One region of the Enterobacter sp. JS8-1 genome, then DNA from elsewhere that is predicted to be linked to it. Evidence: predicted binding sites of a transcription regulator. Region 1 holds the regulator's gene; each other region holds the start of a gene.
What was found. Region 1 encodes PurR, which represses purine synthesis genes. Its sites were predicted from a motif close to CANGCAAACGTTTGCNTG; they were not measured.

Region 1 (5,167 bases):
GATGGCAAAGAGCGTGGCGAAGATCGCCTGCCAGTCGAAATGGGCCAGGATCCAGCTTCCGAGCAACGGTGCGAGGGCAGGCGAGAGACCGACCAGCGGCATAATGGTGGCGAAAATTCGGTTAGTGCGGGATGCCGGATAATAATCGGTCACCAGCGCCTGCCAGGTCACCGCTGCAGCACAGACGCCAACGGCCTGAATGAATCGCAGTACCAGCAGCCAGGTGGCATCGCGTACCCACAGCATGCCCAGGCAGCCCACGGCAAAAATAGCCAGACCCAGCAGCAGCACCGGTTTACGACCAAAGCGATCGGAGAGTGGCCCCCAGAGGAGTTGTGCGAAGGCAAAACCGGCGAGGAACAGGCTCAGGCTGGCGCTGATAGCGGCTGCGGGGGTTTGCAGATCTTCCTGCATCGCGGCAAATGCGGGCAGATACATGTCGGTCGCTAAAAAGCCCAGCACGCTTAAGCCGCCGAGCCAGACTAAAAATCCTTTCCTGGGTTGCATTGTTTTATTCTCCTGAGGAGGCAGGTGTACGTTGGCGCAGAGTGTAGGGAGTGCAAAGCGGCTTGTGAAACGCTAATATTTGCAGAGTGCATTCAAATTTTTTGCAGGCAGAACATGTGGTCAGATTATTCTCTTGAAGTTGTGGATGCTGTTGCCCGTAACGGCAGTTTCACCGGTGCCGCGCAGGAGTTACACCGCGTACCCTCGGCGATCAGTTACACCGTGCGTCAGCTGGAAGAGTGGCTGGCGGTTCCGCTGTTCGAGCGGCGTCATCGCGACGTGGAATTAACGCCTGCAGGCGCGTGGTTTTTGAAGGAAGGGCGTTCTGTTATCAAAAAAATGCAGATCACCCGCGAGCAGTGTCAGCAGATCGCTAACGGCTGGCGAGGCCATCTCTCCATCGCGGTGGATAATATCGTTAAGCCGGAACGGACCCGGCAAATGATCGTGGATTTCTATCGTCATTTTTCTGATGTCGAACTGCGGGTCTCCCAAGAGGTGTTCAACGGCGTCTGGGATGCGCTGGCGGATGGCAGGGTGGAGATGGCGATTGGTGCAACGCAGGCGATCCCCGTTGGGGGACGCTATGCGTTTCGCGATATGGGGATGCTGAGCTGGACCTGCGTTGTCTCCAGCGAACATCCGCTGGCGGCAATGGAAGGCCCTCTCAGCGATGACACGCTGCGCAACTGGCCGTCGCTGGTGCTGGAAGATACCTCGCGCTCGCTGCCCAAGCGCATCACCTGGCTACTGGACAACCAGCGCCGCGTGGTGGCCCCTGACTGGGAATCGTCGGCAACCTGTCTTTCTGCGGGGCTGTGCGTGGCGATGGTGCCCGTTCACTTCGCGCGTCCGCGCATCGATACCGGAGAGTGGACAGCGCTGACGCTGGAAAATCCGTTCCCGGATGCGGCCTGCTGTCTGACCTGGCAGCAAAACGACGTATCGCCTGCGATGGCCTGGCTTCTGGATTATCTGGGAGACAGTGAAACGTTGAATCGGGAGTGGCTACGGGAGCCAGCATAACTGGCTCCGTAAGCGATTAACGGCGATAGTCGCGGAAAGGACCGTCCGCCACGGAGCGGCGCTCGATGAGGCGTGGGTGAACTTCAATCGACTGGGATTCTTCACGCTTGTTGACGATCCTGTCCATCAGCATGTTGAAAGCCGTTTCGCCCAGCGAGTCTTTTGGCTGGTGAATAGTGGTCAGCGCCGGGGTGAAGAAGCGCGCGTTACGCACGTTGTCATACCCGATCACGGAAATATCCTGCGGCACCCGCAGGCCCAGCTCGTCGGCGGCGCAGAGTGCGCCCATCGCCATAATATCGCCACCACAGAAAACAGCCGTTGGGCGATGCGGTTGGGAGACAATCTGCTGCATTGCGCGGTAACCAGATTCCGGCTCAAAGTCGCCTTGAACGATCCAGTTTTCCGGCACGGTGATGAGTGCCTCTTCCATTGCCTTCATAAACCCGGCCAGACGGCCCGCACCGGTGTTGCGCTCCAGCGGACCCGGGATCACGCCAATCTCGCGGTGACCGCGTTCGATCAGATAACGACCGGCCATATAGCCGCCTTCAAAGGCATTATCGATAACGGAATCGGTGAAGTCCGCGCGTGCTTCGCCCCAGTCCATCACCACCATCGGGATGTGGCGGTACTCTTCCAGCATGGAAAGTACGGACTCTGGGTATTCAGAACACATTACCAGCAGGCCATCGACGCGCTTTTGCGCCATCATCGACAGGTAGGCGCGCTGCTTCTCAATGCTGTTCCACGCGTTGCCCAGAATCAGCGTATAGCCTTTCTGGAAGCAGTTTTTCTCAACGGCTTCGATGATTTCGGCAAAGTAGGCCGCTTCACTGCTGGTCGCCAGCAAGCCAATCGACTTGGTGTGATTCACCTTCAGGCTGCGCGCAACCGCACTTGGGGAGTAATGTAACTCCTTGATCGCCGCCCAGACGGCGTTGCGCGTCTCTTCCGCGACGAAGCGGGTTTTGTTAATTACATGTGATACGGTTGTAGTGGAAACGTTTGCGCGTTTTGCTACGTCTTTTATTGTTGCCATTCAATGTCACTCCAGACCATATCCTAAACTCCTGAAAAACTTGAAGGTAAACGTTTGCCTTCTCTCACCCTTATTACGCAATCTTGAGTTGCGACACGCCGGGAAAACGACACAGGACGTCAGGAGGGGGTCAATGGCCGGTACGCTAATAAATTTAGCGTGGAATTTTGTCCTATCTTGATGAAAAGGGGAAGAGCTAAAGTGGATATCAGTTTAAATCCAGGAAGATTTTTGACGTAAACTGTGTAAAAATGAGCAAGCTCACTTTTCGTGGGGTGATTAAAAGGAGAAAAATTGATGAGTTCCGATCTGAAGTTTTCGCTGGTGACCACCTTTATCGTGCTGGCATTGATTGTTGCCGGTGGTTTGACGGCTGCGCTGCACTGATTTACGCGGGGGGAGAGTCCTCTCCCTCCTCATTTGCTTCCTATTGTTACCTCTCCGGCAAAAATCTTTTGCCAAAATGTTAACTTCTCAAATTTTGTGATTGATGTCATGCTTTTGACTTCTTAGTTCTGTGTCGCGTGATGACACGGCATCCGGAGTTGACTCATGAAAATCAATTTTCCTCTGCTGGCCCTGGCGATTGGCGCCTTTGGGATTGGCACCACTGAATTCTCCCCAATGGGGTTACTGCCTGTTATCGCACGCGGTGTAGACGTCTCTATTCCTGCGGCCGGGATGTTAATCAGCGCCTATGCCATCGGCGTGATGGTCGGGGCTCCGCTGATGACGCTGCTGCTGTCGCACCGCGCGCGTCGCAATGCGCTGATATTTTTGATGGCGATCTTTACGCTGGGCAACGTGCTCTCCGCGATTGCGCCGGATTACACCACTCTGATGCTGTCGCGTATTCTGACCAGTTTGAACCATGGCGCATTTTTCGGTCTGGGCTCGGTTGTTGCGGCAAGCGTGGTTCCGAAGCACAAGCAGGCCAGCGCGGTGGCGACCATGTTTATGGGGCTGACGATCGCCAACATAGGCGGTGTGCCTGCGGCCACCTGGCTGGGTGAAGTCATTGGCTGGCGAATGTCTTTCCTGGCGACAGCAGGGCTGGGCGTGGTGGCGATGGTGGCGCTGTTCTTCTCCTTACCGAAGGGGAGCGCCGGGGAACGTCCTGACGTGCGCAAAGAGCTGTCGGTGCTGATGCGTCCTCAGGTGCTTTCCGCGCTGCTGACCACGGTGCTGGGGGCCGGTGCGATGTTTACCCTCTACACCTATATTTCACCGGTGCTGCACGATATTACCCACGCGACGCCGATCTTTATTACCGCGATGCTGGTGCTGATAGGCGTGGGCTTCTCTATCGGTAACTATCTGGGCGGAAAACTGGCCGATCGCTCCGTGAGCGGTACGCTGAAAGGCTTTTTAACCCTGCTGATTGTCATCATGATTGCGATCCCGTGGCTGGCACGCAACGAATGGGGTGCTGCGATCGCAATGGTCGTGTGGGGTGCTGCCACCTTTGCCGTGGTACCACCGCTTCAGATGCGGGTGATGCGTGTCGCCCATGAAGCGCCAGGTCTCTCTTCTTCCGTGAATATCGGTGCGTTTAACCTGGGTAATGCGCTGGGGGCTGCAGCGGGCGGGGCGGTGATTTCCGGTGGGCTGGGATACAGTTTTGTGCCGGTGATGGGGGCAATTATTGCCGCACTCGGCCTGCTGTTAGTGCTGATGTCCGGTCGTAAACAGCCAGAAGCTGCCTGCGCGGCGGAATAAACAAAAACGCAGAAGGGGCGAACCCTTCTGCGTGTCTCTTACGCGGCGAAGTTCTTCGCCACAAAGTCCCAGTTAGCCAGTGCCCAGAAGTGCTCCAGATAGTTAGGACGCGCGTTACGGTAATCAATGTAGTAAGCGTGTTCCCATACGTCCACGGTCATCAGCGGTTTAGCGCTGGTGGTCAGCGGGGTGCCCGCATTAGAGGTGGAAACGATAGCCAGCTTGCCATCCGCTTCTTTGACCAGCCACGTCCAGCCGGAACCGAAGTTTTTGATGGCCGCATCGGTAAACTTCGCCTTGAAGTCCGCGAAGCTGCCAAAAGCGGCGTTAATGGCGCTCGCCAGTTCACCGTCAGGTTCACCACCGGCATTTGGCGCCAGGCAGTGCCAGTAGAAGGTGTGGTTCCACACCTGAGCCGCGTTGTTAAACACGCCACCCTCTGAGCTACGGACGATCTCTTCCAGCGTTTTGCCTTCGAAATCGGTACCTTTAATGAGGTTGTTCAGATTGGTGACATAGGTTTGATGATGTTTGCCGTAATGGTACTCCAGCGTTTCCGCAGAAATGTGTGGTGCCAGGGCGTCTTTTGCATACGGTAGTGCAGGTAATTCGAACGACATTGCTTCTCTCCTTATTTTATTTGTACGTTGTCAATAACCCTACAGACAACAGGGAAAGGATAGCAAATTGAAAGAGTATGCAAAAGAGGAACTTACCCTGCCACGCGAGCGACAGGGCAGGGGTTAGCGAATGGTTTTTGGCGTCATCACACGGCGCGCGCCAACGTAATGACGCACCCAGTAGTCTTCACTGAGTGAGGTAATCTGGATGTCCTGGCCGCTACGCGGTGACTGAATGAATTTTCCGTTGCCG
Region 2 (5,167 bases), 1.3 Mb from region 1:
TGGCTTCTCGATACGCACGATTTCCAGCACGTCTTCCAGCGTCACCGGCTCGAAGTAGAGGCGGTCAGAGGTGTCGTAGTCGGTCGATACGGTTTCCGGGTTACAGTTGACCATGATGGTCTCGTAACCGTCTTCACGCAGCGCCAGGGAGGCGTGCACGCAGCAGTAGTCGAACTCAATGCCCTGGCCGATACGGTTTGGACCGCCACCCAGCACCATAATCTTGTCGCGGTCGACGGACGGATTCGCTTCGCACTCGTCTTCATAGGTGGAGTACATGTAGGCGGTGTCAGTTGAGAACTCTGCCGCACAGGTGTCCACGCGCTTGTAGACCGGGTGCAGGTCGTACTGGTCGCGCAGCTTGCGGATTTCCGCTTCACGTACGCCCGCCAGCTTAGCCAGACGCGCATCGGCGAAGCCTTTACGCTTCAGCACGCGCAGGAAGTCAGCGTCCAGACCGGTGATGCCCAGCTCAGCGACCTGTTCTTCCAGACGCACCAGCTCTTCAATCTGCACCAGGAACCAGCGGTCGATGTTGGTCAGGTTGAACACGCCGTCGACGGACAGGCCCGCACGGAAGGCATCGGCGATGTACCAGATACGTTCTGCGCCTGCGTCTTTCAGCTCGCGGCGGATTTTGGTCAGCGCTTCCGGGTCGTCCAGGCTCACTTTCGGGTCGAAGCCGGTCGCGCCCACTTCGAGGCCGCGCAGCGCTTTCTGCAGGGATTCCTGCTGCGTGCGGCCAATCGCCATCACTTCACCGACAGATTTCATTTGGGTGGTCAGACGGTCGTTCGCGCCCGCAAATTTCTCGAAGTTAAAGCGAGGAATTTTGGTCACAACGTAGTCGATGGACGGTTCAAAGGAGGCAGGCGTGCGGCCACCGGTGATGTCGTTCATCAGCTCGTCGAGGGTATAACCCACCGCCAGTTTCGCCGCCACTTTCGCAATCGGGAAGCCGGTCGCTTTAGAGGCCAGCGCGGAGGAACGGGACACGCGCGGGTTCATTTCGATAACAATCAGACGGCCGGTTTTCGGGTTCACGGAGAACTGTACGTTAGAACCGCCGGTTTCCACGCCGATTTCACGCAGTACCGCCATCGAGGCGTTACGCATGATTTGATACTCTTTGTCGGTCAGGGTCTGGGCTGGCGCAACGGTGATGGAGTCACCGGTGTGGATACCCATCGCATCGAAGTTTTCGATGGAGCAGACGATGATGCAGTTGTCGTTTTTATCACGCACCACTTCCATCTCGTACTCTTTCCAGCCAATCAGCGATTCATCAATCAGCAGCTCTTTGGTTGGGGAGAGATCCAGACCGCGTTCGCAAATCTCTTCGAACTCTTCGCGGTTGTAGGCGATACCGCCGCCGGTGCCGCCCATGGTGAAGGATGGACGAATGATGCACGGATAGCCCACGTCAGCCGCGACGGCCAGCGCTTCTTCCATGTTGTGTGCGATACCGGAACGCGCGGTGTCGAGGCCGATTTTCTTCATTGCCACGTCGAAGCGGCGACGGTCTTCTGCTTTATCAATCGCGTCGGCTGTCGCGCCAATCATGGTCACGCCGAACTCGGCCAGCACGCCCTGACGCTCCAGCTCCAGCGCGCAGTTCAGCGCCGTCTGGCCGCCCATGGTTGGCAGCACCGCGTCCGGACGCTCTTTCTCGATGATTTTACGCACCACTTCCCAGTTAATCGGCTCGATGTAAGTTGCATCAGCCATTTCCGGGTCGGTCATGATGGTCGCCGGGTTAGAGTTCACCAGGATAACGCGGTAACCCTCTTCACGCAGGGCTTTACACGCCTGCGCGCCGGAGTAATCGAATTCGCAGGCCTGGCCGATGACGATCGGGCCAGCGCCAAGGATCAGGATGCTTTTTATGTCTGTACGTTTTGGCATTGTCTTCTCGGCTCCTGATTATTTAGCGGTCTTACGGTATTGCTCGATAAGTTCGATGAAGTGATCGAACAGCGGCGCGGCGTCGTGTGGGCCCGGGCTGGCTTCAGGGTGGCCCTGGAAGCTGAACGCTGGCTTATCGGTACGATGAATGCCCTGAAGGGTGCCATCGAACAGCGACTTATGGGTCACGCGCAGGTTAGCCGGCATAGAGGCTTCATCGACGGCAAAGCCGTGGTTCTGCGCGGTGATCATCACCGTGTTGTTATCGATGTCCTTCACCGGGTGGTTACCACCGTGGTGGCCGAACTTCATCTTAACGGTGTTCGCACCGCTCGCCAGCGCCAGCAGCTGATGGCCAAGGCAGATGCCGAATACCGGGATGTCGGTTTCCAGGAAGGACTTGATGGCGGCGATGGCGTAATCGCACGGCGCCGGGTCACCAGGACCGTTGGACAGGAAAATACCGTCCGGATTCATCTTCAGCACGTCTTCGGCAGACGTTTGTGCCGGCACCACCGTCAGGCGGCAGCCGCGGTCAACCAACATGCGCAGGATGTTGCGCTTGGCACCGAAATCGTAGGCCACCACGTGGAACGGCAGCTCGCTCTCTTTTTTCGCTTCCGGCAGGTCGCCTTCAAGCGTCCAGCTACCCTGCGTCCAGCTGTAGGCCTCAGCGGTAGTCACTTCTTTCGCCAGGTCCATGCCGTTCAGGCCCGGGAAGGCTTTCGCTTTTTCCAGCGCCAGCGTCGCATCGAGGTTGTCACCCGCGATGATACAACCGTTCTGTGCACCCTTCTCGCGCAGCAGACGCGTTAACTTACGGGTATCGATATCGGCAATCGCCACAATGTTATGGCGCTTCAGGTAAGAAGAGAGGTCTTCGGTATTGCGGAAGTTGCCGGCAATCAGCGGCAGGTCGCGGATGACCAGGCCTTGCGCATGTACCTGAGAAGATTCTTCGTCAGCAGCATTGGTGCCGACATTGCCGATATGAGGATAAGTAAGAGTAACGATTTGGCGAGAATAGGAAGGATCAGTGAGGATTTCTTGATAACCGGTCATTGAAGTATTGAAAACGACTTCCCCAACCGCCGAACCTGTTGCCCCTATGGCCCGACCGATAAACTGGGTTCCGTCTTCCAGAACCAATAGCGCTGACTTAATCAAAACACCCTCCAGAGAATATTCACTCACTTTATTTGCATATTAATTCACAACCACGTCATAAATCAATGCAAATGTGTTGCCAGCGGATTTTTGGCAAACGGCGGCATTCTGGGGATTTGGTGGGTAAAAGTCAACTCAAAACGGATATTTTGTTTATTCTTTTGCGAGCCTGGCGGCTGGAATGCGATTTAACGGGCAAAAAGATCAGGCAAATCATTCTGGAAAACGCTTGCGCGGTAAGTTTAATGGGAATTTCGTGCGCGGGGTAATAAAAAGTGGACCATATGGTCAAAATTTACAATTGCGCAACGTAAAACAGAGAGAAGAGATATTGTTTTAAGGCTTTAACAGAATAACACTAACAAAGAAGTTAAAATAAAAGGGCAATAAATTATTGCCCTATGCAATCAATACATTACGACTGCAATAACCACATCACGATGGGTAATAATGCTTACAAATTGTTGAGATCGAGTACATCTCGCATATCAAAAAGACCATTACGCTTGCCTTTCAACCACAACGCGGAGCGAACTGCGCCATTTGCAAATGTCATTCGGCTAGATGCCTTATGCGTGATCTCTACGCGTTCGCCGATATCGGCGAACATCGCGGTATGTTCGCCGACGATATCGCCTGCTCGCACAGTTGCGAAACCAATGGTTCCCGGAACGCGTTCGCCCGTATGACCTTCGCGAGAATAGACCGCGATGTCTTTTAAGTCTTTATCCATTGCATAAGCAATCGCTTCGCCCATTGCCAGCGCCGTACCTGATGGCGCGTCGACTTTATAGCGGTGATGCGCTTCAACAATCTCAATGTCGGTATAGTCGCCCATCACTTTCGCCGCCTTTTCCAGCAGCTTCAGCATCACGTTAACGCCTACGCTAAAGTTGGCAGCGAAGACGATCGCAATCTCGTTTGATGCCTCCTGAATGGCTTGTTTACCCGCGTCGTCAAAACCGGTAGTACCAATCACCATCCCTTTACCGTTCTGACGGCAAAACGCCAGGTGATTCAATGTGCCTTCAGGGCGCGTGAAATCGATGAACACGTCAAAGTCATCTTTTACCGCCTCCAGGCTGCTCTGCACGGTTACGCCCGTGTGGCCTGCGCCCGCCAACTCACCCGCATCGGTGCCAAGTAGTGACGAACCTGCACGTTCCAGCGCCGCGCCAAGTGCCACACCATCCATCTGTAGCGCCGCCTGAATCAGCTGACGGCCCATACGTCCACCCGCGCCCGCAATAGCGACACGGATCTGTGCATCATGCATAGTTATTCTCTTACGTTAAAATGATGTAAACCGTTTTCAGATTAACCAGCCTTCGCTGAGGCTGCCAACTGAAAACACCGATAATTAGAATTTAACGTGAAACCGACTTAAATATCAGTAAAAGACATGATTTTGTGGTCACGATAAAGTAACGGGTAAAAAAAAGGCCAGCACAGGAGGTGCTGGCCTTTCATCAGAAGAGGGATTATTCCACTTCGCGGGCATCAATTCGCAGTTCTTTCGGAACTTCAAACACGATGTTCTCTTCGCGCCCTTCCAGCGGAACCGCGTCGCCACCGCCCAGCTCCTGCAGACGGGTAATCACGTTCTGCACCAGGATATCCGGCGCGGAAGCGCCTGCGGTAACGCCAACGCAGGCCGCATTTTTGACCCACGCTTCCTGAATGTCCGTCGCATCGTCAATCAGAAACGCCGCTTTCCCCATCCGCTGCGCCAGTTCGGCCAGACGGTTAGAGTTAGAGGAGTTTTTGGAGCCGACGACCAGCACCACGTCCGCCTGTTCAGCCAGCGCACGCACTGCTTCCTGACGGTTAGTGGTGGCGTAGCAGATGTCATCCTTACGCGGCCCGACGATTTTCGGGAAGCGCTGGCGCAGGGCGTCAATCACGTCAGAGGTATCGTCTACGGAGAGCGTGGTCTGGGTCATAAACGACAGTCGCGCTTCGTTTTTCACGTTCAGCGTAAAGACATCTTCAGGCGACTCGACCAGATACATCCCCCCTTCCGGGTTGCTGTACTGTCCCATGGTGCCTTCGACTTCCGGATGACCTGCATGGCCAATCAGAATCGACTCTTCAC
Region 3 (5,167 bases), 1.8 Mb from region 1:
CCACAATCGTCAGATCGATTTTCTCGTTCTGGGCAAAGCTCAGCAGCGACGGAATGTCGGTCACGCCGATAGCCACATTCTGCAGCGCGGGTTCCAGTGCGGTACCGGCATTGCCCGGCGCCACGAAGACCGTTTTCACCAGCGGAGACTGCGCCGCTTTCCACGCCAGAGCGTGCTCGCGCCCGCCGTTACCAATGACTAATACTTTCATTTTCTGCTCCGGGAATTAATGACGGAAGTGGCGCATATCGGTGAAGATCATCGCGATGCCGTGTTCGTCGGCGGCGGCAATCACTTCGTCGTCGCGGATTGAGCCGCCAGGCTGGATCACGCAGGTGATCCCTACAGCGGCTGCCGCGTCGATACCGTCACGGAACGGGAAGAAGGCGTCAGAAGCCATGGCGGAGCCTTTTACTTCCAGTCCTTCGTCGCCTGCTTTAATACCCGCAATTTTCGCGGAGTAGACGCGGCTCATCTGGCCAGCACCTATCCCGATGGTCATGTTCTCTTTCGCGTAGACGATGGCATTGGATTTGACGAACTTCGCGACCTTCCAGCAGAACAGCGCGTCACGCAGTTCCTGTTCGCTCGGCTGACGTTTGGTCACCACGCGCAGGTCGGCTTCTGTCACCATACCCAGATCGCGATCCTGAACCAGCAGACCGCCGTTCACGCGCTTGAAGTCCAGGCCCGGCACGCGTTCTGCCCACTGGCCGCAAACCAGTACGCGTACGTTCTGTTTTACCGCTGTGATTTTCAGTGCTTCTTCGGATGCGGATGGCGCGATGATCACTTCAACGAACTGACGGGAGATGATGGCCTGTGCGGTTTCAGCATCCAGCTCGCGGTTGAAGGCGATAATGCCGCCGAATGCGGAGGTCGGGTCAGTTTTGTAGGCGCGATCGTAGGCATCCAGAATAGAGGTGCTTACCGCGACGCCGCATGGGTTGGCGTGCTTAACGATAACGCAGGCTGGCTCGCTGAACTCTTTCACGCATTCCAGCGCGGCGTCGGTGTCGGCAATGTTGTTATAGGAGAGCGCTTTGCCCTGAACCTGCTGGGCAGTCGCAACCGAGGCTTCTTTTACCTCTTCTTCTATATAGAAGGCAGCCTGCTGGTGGCTGTTCTCGCCGTAGCGCATATCCTGCTTCTTAATGAAGTTCAGATTCAGGGTGCGCGGGAAGCGGCCAGAAGGATCTTTGCTTTCACCGTGGTAAGCCGGTACCAGGCTACCGAAGTAGTTGGCGATCATGCTGTCGTACGCGGCGGTGTGTTCGAAGGCTTTGATGGCGAGGTCGAAACGCGTTGCAAGCGCCAGTGACCCTTCGTTGGCATCCATCTCATTAATAATGGTTTCGTAATCGCTGCTCTTTACGACGATGGCCACATCTTTATGGTTCTTGGCAGCGGAGCGCACCATAGTTGGGCCGCCGATATCAATATTCTCTACGGCATCTTCCAGAGAACAGCCTTCGCGGGCAACGGTCTGGGCAAACGGGTAGAGGTTAACAACCACCATGTCGATTGGCGCGATGTCATGCTGTTTCATAATATCGTCATCCTGACCGCGACGACCAAGAATGCCGCCGTGCACTTTCGGGTGCAGGGTTTTGACGCGTCCATCCATCATTTCCGGGAAACCGGTGTAATCGGACACTTCGGTTACCGGCAGACCTTTATCTGCTAACAGGCGAGCGGTACCGCCTGTAGAAAGCAGCTCTACGCCACGTGCAGAAAGTGCCTGAGCGAATTCGACGATACCGGCTTTATCAGAAACACTGAGCAGAGCGCGGCGGACTGGACGACGTTGTTGCATGGTAAATCCCCTGGATTTCACGATTACAGAGAGCGTTAGATGAATTTTCCTGCGAAAAACTCATCTAACACACCTGACGGGGCATCCTTGTTAAGCGCGAGCATTTTAACGAAAACGTTTGCGCAACGCTCGCACATTTTCACTTTTTCGTATCATTGTGGATAAGTCTGTGTGTAAAAAGGTATAAGGCGGGGTTTTGCTGTGTAATGCAGCAGTCAGTCATTTTTCTGTCATTTAGCGGTTGCGGCCTGCGGAGAACTCCCTATAATGCGCCTCCATCGACACGGAACATGTGAATCACTTCACAAACAACCGGGTCGGTTGAAGAGAAAAAATCCTGAAATAACGGGTTGACTCTGAAAGAGGAAAGCGTAATATACGCCACCTCGCAACGGTGAGCGAAAGCCGCGTTGCACTGCTCTTTAACAATTTATCAGACAATCTGTGTGGGCACTCAAAGTGACATGGATTCTTAATGTCTTCGGACAATAAATGAATACCAAGTCTCTGAGTGAACATACGTAATTCATTACGAAGTTTAATTCACGAGCATCAAACTTAAATTGAAGAGTTTGATCATGGCTCAGATTGAACGCTGGCGGCAGGCCTAACACATGCAAGTCGAGCGGCAGCGGGAAGTAGCTTGCTACTTTGCCGGCGAGCGGCGGACGGGTGAGTAATGTCTGGGAAACTGCCTGATGGAGGGGGATAACTACTGGAAACGGTAGCTAATACCGCATAACGTCGCAAGACCAAAGAGGGGGACCTTCGGGCCTCTTGCCATCAGATGTGCCCAGATGGGATTAGCTAGTAGGTGGGGTAACGGCTCACCTAGGCGACGATCCCTAGCTGGTCTGAGAGGATGACCAGCCACACTGGAACTGAGACACGGTCCAGACTCCTACGGGAGGCAGCAGTGGGGAATATTGCACAATGGGCGCAAGCCTGATGCAGCCATGCCGCGTGTATGAAGAAGGCCTTCGGGTTGTAAAGTACTTTCAGCGGGGAGGAAGGTGTTGAGGTTAATAACCTCAGCAATTGACGTTACCCGCAGAAGAAGCACCGGCTAACTCCGTGCCAGCAGCCGCGGTAATACGGAGGGTGCAAGCGTTAATCGGAATTACTGGGCGTAAAGCGCACGCAGGCGGTCTGTCAAGTCGGATGTGAAATCCCCGGGCTCAACCTGGGAACTGCATTCGAAACTGGCAGGCTAGAGTCTTGTAGAGGGGGGTAGAATTCCAGGTGTAGCGGTGAAATGCGTAGAGATCTGGAGGAATACCGGTGGCGAAGGCGGCCCCCTGGACAAAGACTGACGCTCAGGTGCGAAAGCGTGGGGAGCAAACAGGATTAGATACCCTGGTAGTCCACGCCGTAAACGATGTCGACTTGGAGGTTGTGCCCTTGAGGCGTGGCTTCCGGAGCTAACGCGTTAAGTCGACCGCCTGGGGAGTACGGCCGCAAGGTTAAAACTCAAATGAATTGACGGGGGCCCGCACAAGCGGTGGAGCATGTGGTTTAATTCGATGCAACGCGAAGAACCTTACCTACTCTTGACATCCAGAGAACTTTCCAGAGATGGATTGGTGCCTTCGGGAACTCTGAGACAGGTGCTGCATGGCTGTCGTCAGCTCGTGTTGTGAAATGTTGGGTTAAGTCCCGCAACGAGCGCAACCCTTATCCTTTGTTGCCAGCGGTCCGGCCGGGAACTCAAAGGAGACTGCCAGTGATAAACTGGAGGAAGGTGGGGATGACGTCAAGTCATCATGGCCCTTACGAGTAGGGCTACACACGTGCTACAATGGCGCATACAAAGAGAAGCGACCTCGCGAGAGCAAGCGGACCTCATAAAGTGCGTCGTAGTCCGGATTGGAGTCTGCAACTCGACTCCATGAAGTCGGAATCGCTAGTAATCGTAGATCAGAATGCTACGGTGAATACGTTCCCGGGCCTTGTACACACCGCCCGTCACACCATGGGAGTGGGTTGCAAAAGAAGTAGGTAGCTTAACCTTCGGGAGGGCGCTTACCACTTTGTGATTCATGACTGGGGTGAAGTCGTAACAAGGTAACCGTAGGGGAACCTGCGGTTGGATCACCTCCTTACCTTAAAGAACCTGCCTTTGTAGTGTCCACACAGATTGTCTGATGAATGATGAACTTCTGAATGTACTTTTGAGTGCATTAAGAAGTTTTGCTCTTTAAAAATCTGGATCAAGCTGAAAATTGAAACGACACACAGTTAATGTGTGTTCGAGTCTCTCAAATTTTCGCAATTTGATGATGAATCGAAAGAAACATCTTCGGGTTGTGAGGTTAAGCGACTAAGCGTACACGGTGGATGCCCTGGCAGTCAGAGGCGATGAAGGACGTGCTAATCTGCGAAAAGCGCCGGCGAGGTGATATGAACCTTTGACCCGGCGATGTCCGAATGGGGAAACCCAGTGTGTTCCGACACACTATCGTTAACTGAATACATAGGTTAACGAGGCGAACCGGGGGAACTGAAACATCTAAGTACCCCGAGGAAAAGAAATCAACCGAGATTCCCCCAGTAGCGGCGAGCGAACGGGGAGCAGCCCAGAGTCTGAATCAGCTTGTGTGTTAGTGGAAGCGTCTGGAAAGTCGCACGGTACAGGGTGATAGTCCCGTACACGAAAGCACACTTGCTGTGAACTCGAAGAGTAGGGCGGGACACGTGGTATCCTGTCTGAATATGGGGGGACCATCCTCCAAGGCTAAATACTCCTGACTGACCGATAGTGAACCAGTACCGTGAGGGAAAGGCGAAAAGAACCCCGGCGAGGGGAGTGAAAAAGAACCTGAAACCGTGTACGTACAAGCAGTGGGAGCCTCTTTTATGGGGTGACTGCGTACCTTTTGTATAATGGGTCAGCGACTTATATTCTGTAGCAAGGTTAACCGTATAGGGGAGCCGAAGGGAAACCGAGTCTTAACTGGGCGTTAAGTTGCAGGGTATAGACCCGAAACCCGGTGATCTAGCCATGGGCAGGTTGAAGGTTGGGTAACACTAACTGGAGGACCGAACCGACTAATGTTGAAAAATTAGCGGATGACTTGTGGCTGGGGGTGAAAGGCCAATCAAACCGGGAGATAGCTGGTTCTCCCCGAAAGCTATTTAGGTAGCGCCTCGTGAATTCATCTTCGGGGGTAGAGCACTGTTTCGGCTAGGGGGCCATCCCGGCTTACCAACCCGATGCAAACTACGAATACCGAAGAATGTTATCACGGGAGACACACGGCGGGTGCTAACGTCCGTCGTGAAGAGGGAAACAACCCAGACCGCCAGCTAAGGTCCCAAAGTCATGGTTAAGTGGGAAACGATGTGGGAAGG
Region 4 (5,167 bases), 1.4 Mb from region 1:
CGACGCTCGAAGTAGTTGAGCAGGTGCTGCGGGTACCTGCCGCGCACGTGCACGTCGGTGAACCAGTAGCGGCGGTGCATGGCGTTCATCGCCATCATCATGTCGTCCGGCGCGCAGGTCAGCGGATAAATAGGACACATGGCAATCATGCAGCCGATCTGCAGCGCCGGGTTAATCTCGCGTCCCGCCTTCACCGCCAGGGCGCTGGCCACCAGCTCATAGTGCGCGGCCTGGAACATCACCGGCTCACGGTCTTCACCCGGCTCATACTTCAGTCCGGAGTTGGTGAACGGCGCAAAGTCTTCGTGGAAGTTAGCCTGGTTGTTGATCTCGTTAAAGGTCATCCAGTACTTCACCTTATGCTGGTAGCGCTGGAACACCACTTTTGCGAAGCGCACGAAGAAGTCGATCAGCTTTCGGTTACGCCAGCCGCCGTATTCGGTGACCAGGTGGAATGGCATCTCGAAGTGGGAAAGCGTAATAACCGGTTCGATGCCGTATTTCAGACATTCGTCGAACAGATCGTCATAGAATTTCAGGCCTGCCTCGTTAGGCTCAAGCTCGTCGCCTTTCGGGAAGATACGCGTCCAGGCAATAGAGGTACGGAAACATTTGAAGCCCATCTCAGCAAAGAGTTTGATGTCTTCTTTATAGCGATGGTAGAAATCGATGGCTTCGTGGTTAGGGTAATTTTTCCCCGACAGCACGCCGTTAGTGATTTCACGCGGCACGCCGTGCGCGCCTGCGGTCATGACGTCGGCGACACTCACCCCTTTGCCGCCCTCTTTCCAGCCGCCTTCGAGCTGATGTGCCGCTACGGCCCCACCCCACAGAAAACCTGCTTTAAATCCTGACATACTCTTTCCCTCATTCGATGTTGCGGATTACTGACGGATACTGCTGTCTGAAATGGTGAACCGCGCCAATTAAGCCAGCGCGGTTGCCGTGGCTGACAACGTCGGCGATATCCGCGATGCCAAACCACGTGAGATGGGTACGAAGCAAAGCCATAAACCCGGGCCGCTCCGCAATTCCGCCGCCAATGAAAATGGTCTGCGGATCGAAAACATTCGCCAGGTTGTAGAGGCCTGTCGCAATGCCATTGAGAAAATCATCCACCAGGCGGCGGCACGCGGCGTCACCTGCGTCATAACCGTCAAAAATGGCTTCGCCGGTGACGTCATCAAGCGCCAGCCCGTTAAAATCGGCGTAACGCTTGCGAAGGGTGCGTAAGGTGCAGTTTTCATTCATGGAGTGGCGGGCAACGCGGCGTGAGTCCGCCCTTTCCGTGAGCATGTAGCCGAATTCCCCGGCGCGGAAACGCGCCCCGTGAACCAGCCTGCCGTTGCAGAAAATCGCCCCGCCGACCCCGGTGCCGATGGTCAACACCAGAAAGTTGTCGATATCCTTCCCCTTGCCCTGCCAGCGTTCCGCGAGCAGCACGCAGTTGGCGTCATTCTCGACAGTGACCGGTAACCCCGTCTGCGCCTCAAGCCAGGCTTTCATTGCGAACTGGTCGAAGCGGCGAATCGCCCCGCCCATGTCGATAAACCCGGTATGCGGATTCACATACCCCGGCGCGCTGACGGCGATCCCTTCAAGCCCGGGATGCGCCGCCACCCAGCTCAGCATCTGCGAAAGGATGGCCTCACCGTCGCTGTTCTTAATGACGGCCTTATCTCTGCGCAGCAACTCTCCCTGCGCTGTCACGATACCCATTTTTAATGCGGTGCCACCAATATCAAATGCGGCGATGTTCATGACTTCATCCCTCCTGAATGAAACTGAAACCGGTTTCAGTTCATGATGTTCATTCAGTAAACCGCTTGCAAGTAGATCGCCGAAACCGGTTTCATTTTCGTGAACGGTATCAAGTTTGCATACCATCAGAGCCGCAGCAGAAAAAAAGATCCTCTCGCCGAGAATAGGCTCGCAAACGTTTGCCTGGACTGTTAGAATTGCGCCGATTTTTCTTACTAGCTATGCAATCGCGTGGGGATTTAAGCCGTGACCAACAAAACTTCTCTCAGCTACAAAGATGCCGGTGTTGATATTGACGCAGGTAATGCGCTGGTTGACCGAATCAAAGGTGTGGTGAAGAAAACCCGCCGCCCGGAAGTGATGGGTGGCCTGGGTGGCTTCGGCGCGCTGTGCGCACTGCCGCAAAAATATCGTGAACCTGTTCTGGTCTCGGGAACTGACGGTGTAGGCACCAAACTGCGCCTGGCGATGGATTTAAAACGTCACGACACGATCGGTATCGATCTGGTCGCGATGTGCGTGAACGATCTGGTGGTACAGGGCGCAGAGCCGCTGTTCTTCCTAGATTACTACGCGACCGGCAAACTGGATGTGGACACCGCAGCCAGCGTGATTAGCGGTATCGCCGAAGGCTGCCTGCAGTCCGGCTGTGCGCTGGTCGGCGGCGAAACCGCGGAAATGCCGGGCATGTACCACGGTGAAGATTATGACGTCGCAGGCTTCTGCGTCGGCGTAGTAGAAAAATCAGAAATTATCGACGGCAGCAAAGTGGCCGACGGCGATGTGCTGATCGCGCTGGCCTCCAGCGGTCCGCACTCAAACGGTTATTCCCTGGTACGTAAAATCCTCGAAGTGAGCGGCTGCGACCCGCTGACCACCGAGCTGGACGGTAAACCGCTGGCTGACCACCTGCTGGCACCGACCCGCATCTATGTGAAAAACGTGTTGGAACTGATCGGGAGCGTCGACGTTCACGCCATTGCTCACCTGACCGGCGGCGGCTTCTGGGAAAACATCCCGCGCGTTCTGCCGGATAACACCCAGGCGGTGATCGACGAATCCTCATGGCAGTGGCCAGCCGTCTTCAACTGGCTGCAGACCGCAGGCAACGTGAGCTCTCACGAAATGTACCGCACCTTTAACTGCGGCGTGGGTATGATTATCGCCCTGCCGGCAAGCGAAGCGGATAAAGCCGTTAATCTGCTGACTGAAAAAGGTGAAAACGCGTGGAAAATCGGTACGATCAAAGCTTCCGATTCCGAACAGCGTGTGGTCATTGAATGAAAAACATCGTGGTGCTCATTTCCGGCAACGGAAGCAATTTGCAGGCAATCATAGACGCCTGCAAACAGAAGAAAATCAATGGCACCATTCGGGCAGTCTTCAGCAACAAGGCCGACGCATTCGGCCTTGAGCGCGCGCGGGAAGCGAACATTCCTGCGCACGCGCTGGAAGCCAGCCAGTTCGCCGGGCGTGAAGCCTTTGACCGCGAGCTGGTGCAGGAGATCGATGCCTACGCGCCGGACGTGGTGGTGCTGGCGGGTTACATGCGTATCCTGAGCCCGGCATTTGTCGAACACTTCGCCGGACGTCTGCTGAATATTCACCCTTCTCTTCTGCCGAAATATCCCGGCCTGCACACCCATCGTCAGGTGCTGGAAAACGGCGACGAGGAGCACGGCACCTCTGTCCATTTCGTGACCGACGAACTGGACGGCGGCCCGGTGATCCTGCAGGCCAAAGTGCCGGTCTTTGACGGCGACAACGAAGACGACGTAACCGAACGCGTACAGACCCAGGAACACGCCATTTACCCGCTGGTGGTAAGCTGGTTTGTTGAGGGGCGTCTGGAGATGCGCGACGGCGCAGCCTGGCTGGACGGCGTGAAGTTACCCCCCCAGGGTTATGCGGCCGAAGAGTAGTTTGTTATGTCGGGTGGCGCTGCTGCGCTTACCCGACCTGTACATTGCATTACCCGATATTCCCTTCTCCAACCCTCTAAATTCCCCAACAAAAAAAATAACTGTCATACTTTTCTGGCACTGTTGGACATATCGTGGAAATGCTCGCCATAATAAGGACGAGACGGATTTACCACGTCCTGTGATTGAACTGGAGTGTGAGCTGTAATGGGTCAGGAAAAGTTATATATCGAGAAAGAGCTAAGCTGGTTAGCATTCAACGAGCGTGTACTCCAGGAAGCGGCAGACAAAAGTAACCCGCTGATCGAGCGTATGCGTTTTTTGGGCATTTATTCCAACAACCTGGATGAGTTCTACAAGGTTCGCTTTGCCGAACTGAAGCGGCGGATCATCATCAGCGAAGAGCAGGGGTTAAATTCCCACTCGCGCCATCTGCTTGGAAAAATCCAGTCTCGCGTCATGAAAGCCGATCAGGAATTTGATGGCCTCTACAACGAGCTGCTGCTGGAAATGGCCCGCAACCAAATCTTTCTGATTAACGAACGCCAGCTCTCCGCCAACCAACAGACCTGGCTGCGCCACTACTTTAAACACTATCTGCGCCAGCACATCACCCCTATTCTGATTAACCGCGAAACCGATCTGGTCCAGTTCCTGAAGGACGATTACACCTATCTGGCGGTCGAAATTATTCGCGGTGAGAATATCAGCTACGCGCTGCTGGAGATCCCGTCCGATAAGGTTCCGCGCTTTGTGAACCTGCCGCCGGAAACCCCGCGCCGTCGCAAGCCGATGATCCTGCTGGATAACATTCTGCGCTACTGCCTGGACGATATCTTTAAAGGCTTCTTCGATTACGATGCGTTAAATGCCTATTCGATGAAGATGACCCGCGACGCCGAATATGACCTGGTGCACGAGATGGAAGCCAGCCTGATGGAGCTGATGTCCTCGAGCCTCAAGCAACGTCTGACGGCCGAGCCGGTCCGCTTCGTCTATCAGCGCGATATGCCAGACGCGATGGTCGAAATGCTGCGCGAGAAGCTGACCATCTCCCGCTACGACTCGATCATTCCCGGCGGGCGCTACCACAACTTTAAAGACTTTATTGGCTTCCCGAACGTCGGCAAAGCCAATCTGGTGAACAAACCACTGCCGCGCCTGCGCCATCTTTGGTTCGATAAATTCCGTAACGGATTCGACGCCATCCGCGAGCGCGATGTCCTGCTTTACTATCCGTACCACACCTTTGAACACGTGCTGGAACTGCTGCGTCAGGCGTCGTTCGACCCGAACGTGCTGGCGATCAAAATCAACATTTACCGCGTAGCAAAAGATTCCCGCATCATCGACGCGATGATCCACGCGGCGCACAACGGCAAGAAAGTGACGGTCGTGGTCGAGCTGCAGGCACGATTTGACGAAGAGGCGAACATCCACTGGGCGCGTCGTCTGACGGAAGCGGGCGTGCACGTTATCTTCTC

Region 2: a site for PurR is predicted at 3,291-3,308, ahead of carA (glutamine-hydrolyzing carbamoyl-phosphate synthase small subunit). Genes of this name have one in related genera too.
Region 3: a site for PurR is predicted at 1,924-1,941, ahead of purH (bifunctional phosphoribosylaminoimidazolecarboxamide formyltransferase/IMP cyclohydrolase). Genes of this name have one in related genera too.
Region 4: a site for PurR is predicted at 1,930-1,947, ahead of purM (phosphoribosylformylglycinamidine cyclo-ligase). Genes of this name have one in related genera too.

The regions. Positions count from the first base shown of each region.
Region 1 is NZ_CP185805.1:2,028,740-2,033,906, forward strand. It holds gene punC (purine nucleoside transporter PunC) at 1-507, opposite strand, end outside; gene punR (DNA-binding transcriptional activator PunR) at 622-1,533, shown strand; gene purR (HTH-type transcriptional repressor PurR) at 1,550-2,575, opposite strand; gene ACOQH0_RS09655 (YnhF family membrane protein) at 2,873-2,962, shown strand; gene ACOQH0_RS09660 (MFS transporter) at 3,128-4,294, shown strand; gene sodB (superoxide dismutase [Fe]) at 4,333-4,914, opposite strand; gene ACOQH0_RS09670 (C40 family peptidase) at 5,038-5,167, opposite strand, start outside.
Region 2 is NZ_CP185805.1:705,265-710,431, reverse strand. It holds gene carB (carbamoyl-phosphate synthase large subunit) at 1-1,905, opposite strand, end outside; gene carA (glutamine-hydrolyzing carbamoyl-phosphate synthase small subunit) at 1,924-3,072, opposite strand; gene dapB (4-hydroxy-tetrahydrodipicolinate reductase) at 3,527-4,348, opposite strand; gene ispH (4-hydroxy-3-methylbut-2-enyl diphosphate reductase) at 4,554-5,167, opposite strand, start outside.
Region 3 is NZ_CP185805.1:246,077-251,243, forward strand. It holds gene purD (phosphoribosylamine--glycine ligase) at 1-211, opposite strand, end outside; gene purH (bifunctional phosphoribosylaminoimidazolecarboxamide formyltransferase/IMP cyclohydrolase) at 227-1,816, opposite strand; rRNA gene ACOQH0_RS01230 (16S ribosomal RNA) at 2,377-3,918, shown strand; rRNA gene ACOQH0_RS01235 (23S ribosomal RNA) at 4,127-5,167, shown strand, end outside.
Region 4 is NZ_CP185805.1:3,471,729-3,476,895, forward strand. It holds gene ACOQH0_RS16465 (6-phospho-beta-glucosidase) at 1-857, opposite strand, end outside; gene bglK (beta-glucoside kinase BglK) at 868-1,761, opposite strand; gene purM (phosphoribosylformylglycinamidine cyclo-ligase) at 2,008-3,045, shown strand; gene purN (phosphoribosylglycinamide formyltransferase) at 3,042-3,683, shown strand; gene ppk1 (polyphosphate kinase 1) at 3,891-5,167, shown strand, end outside.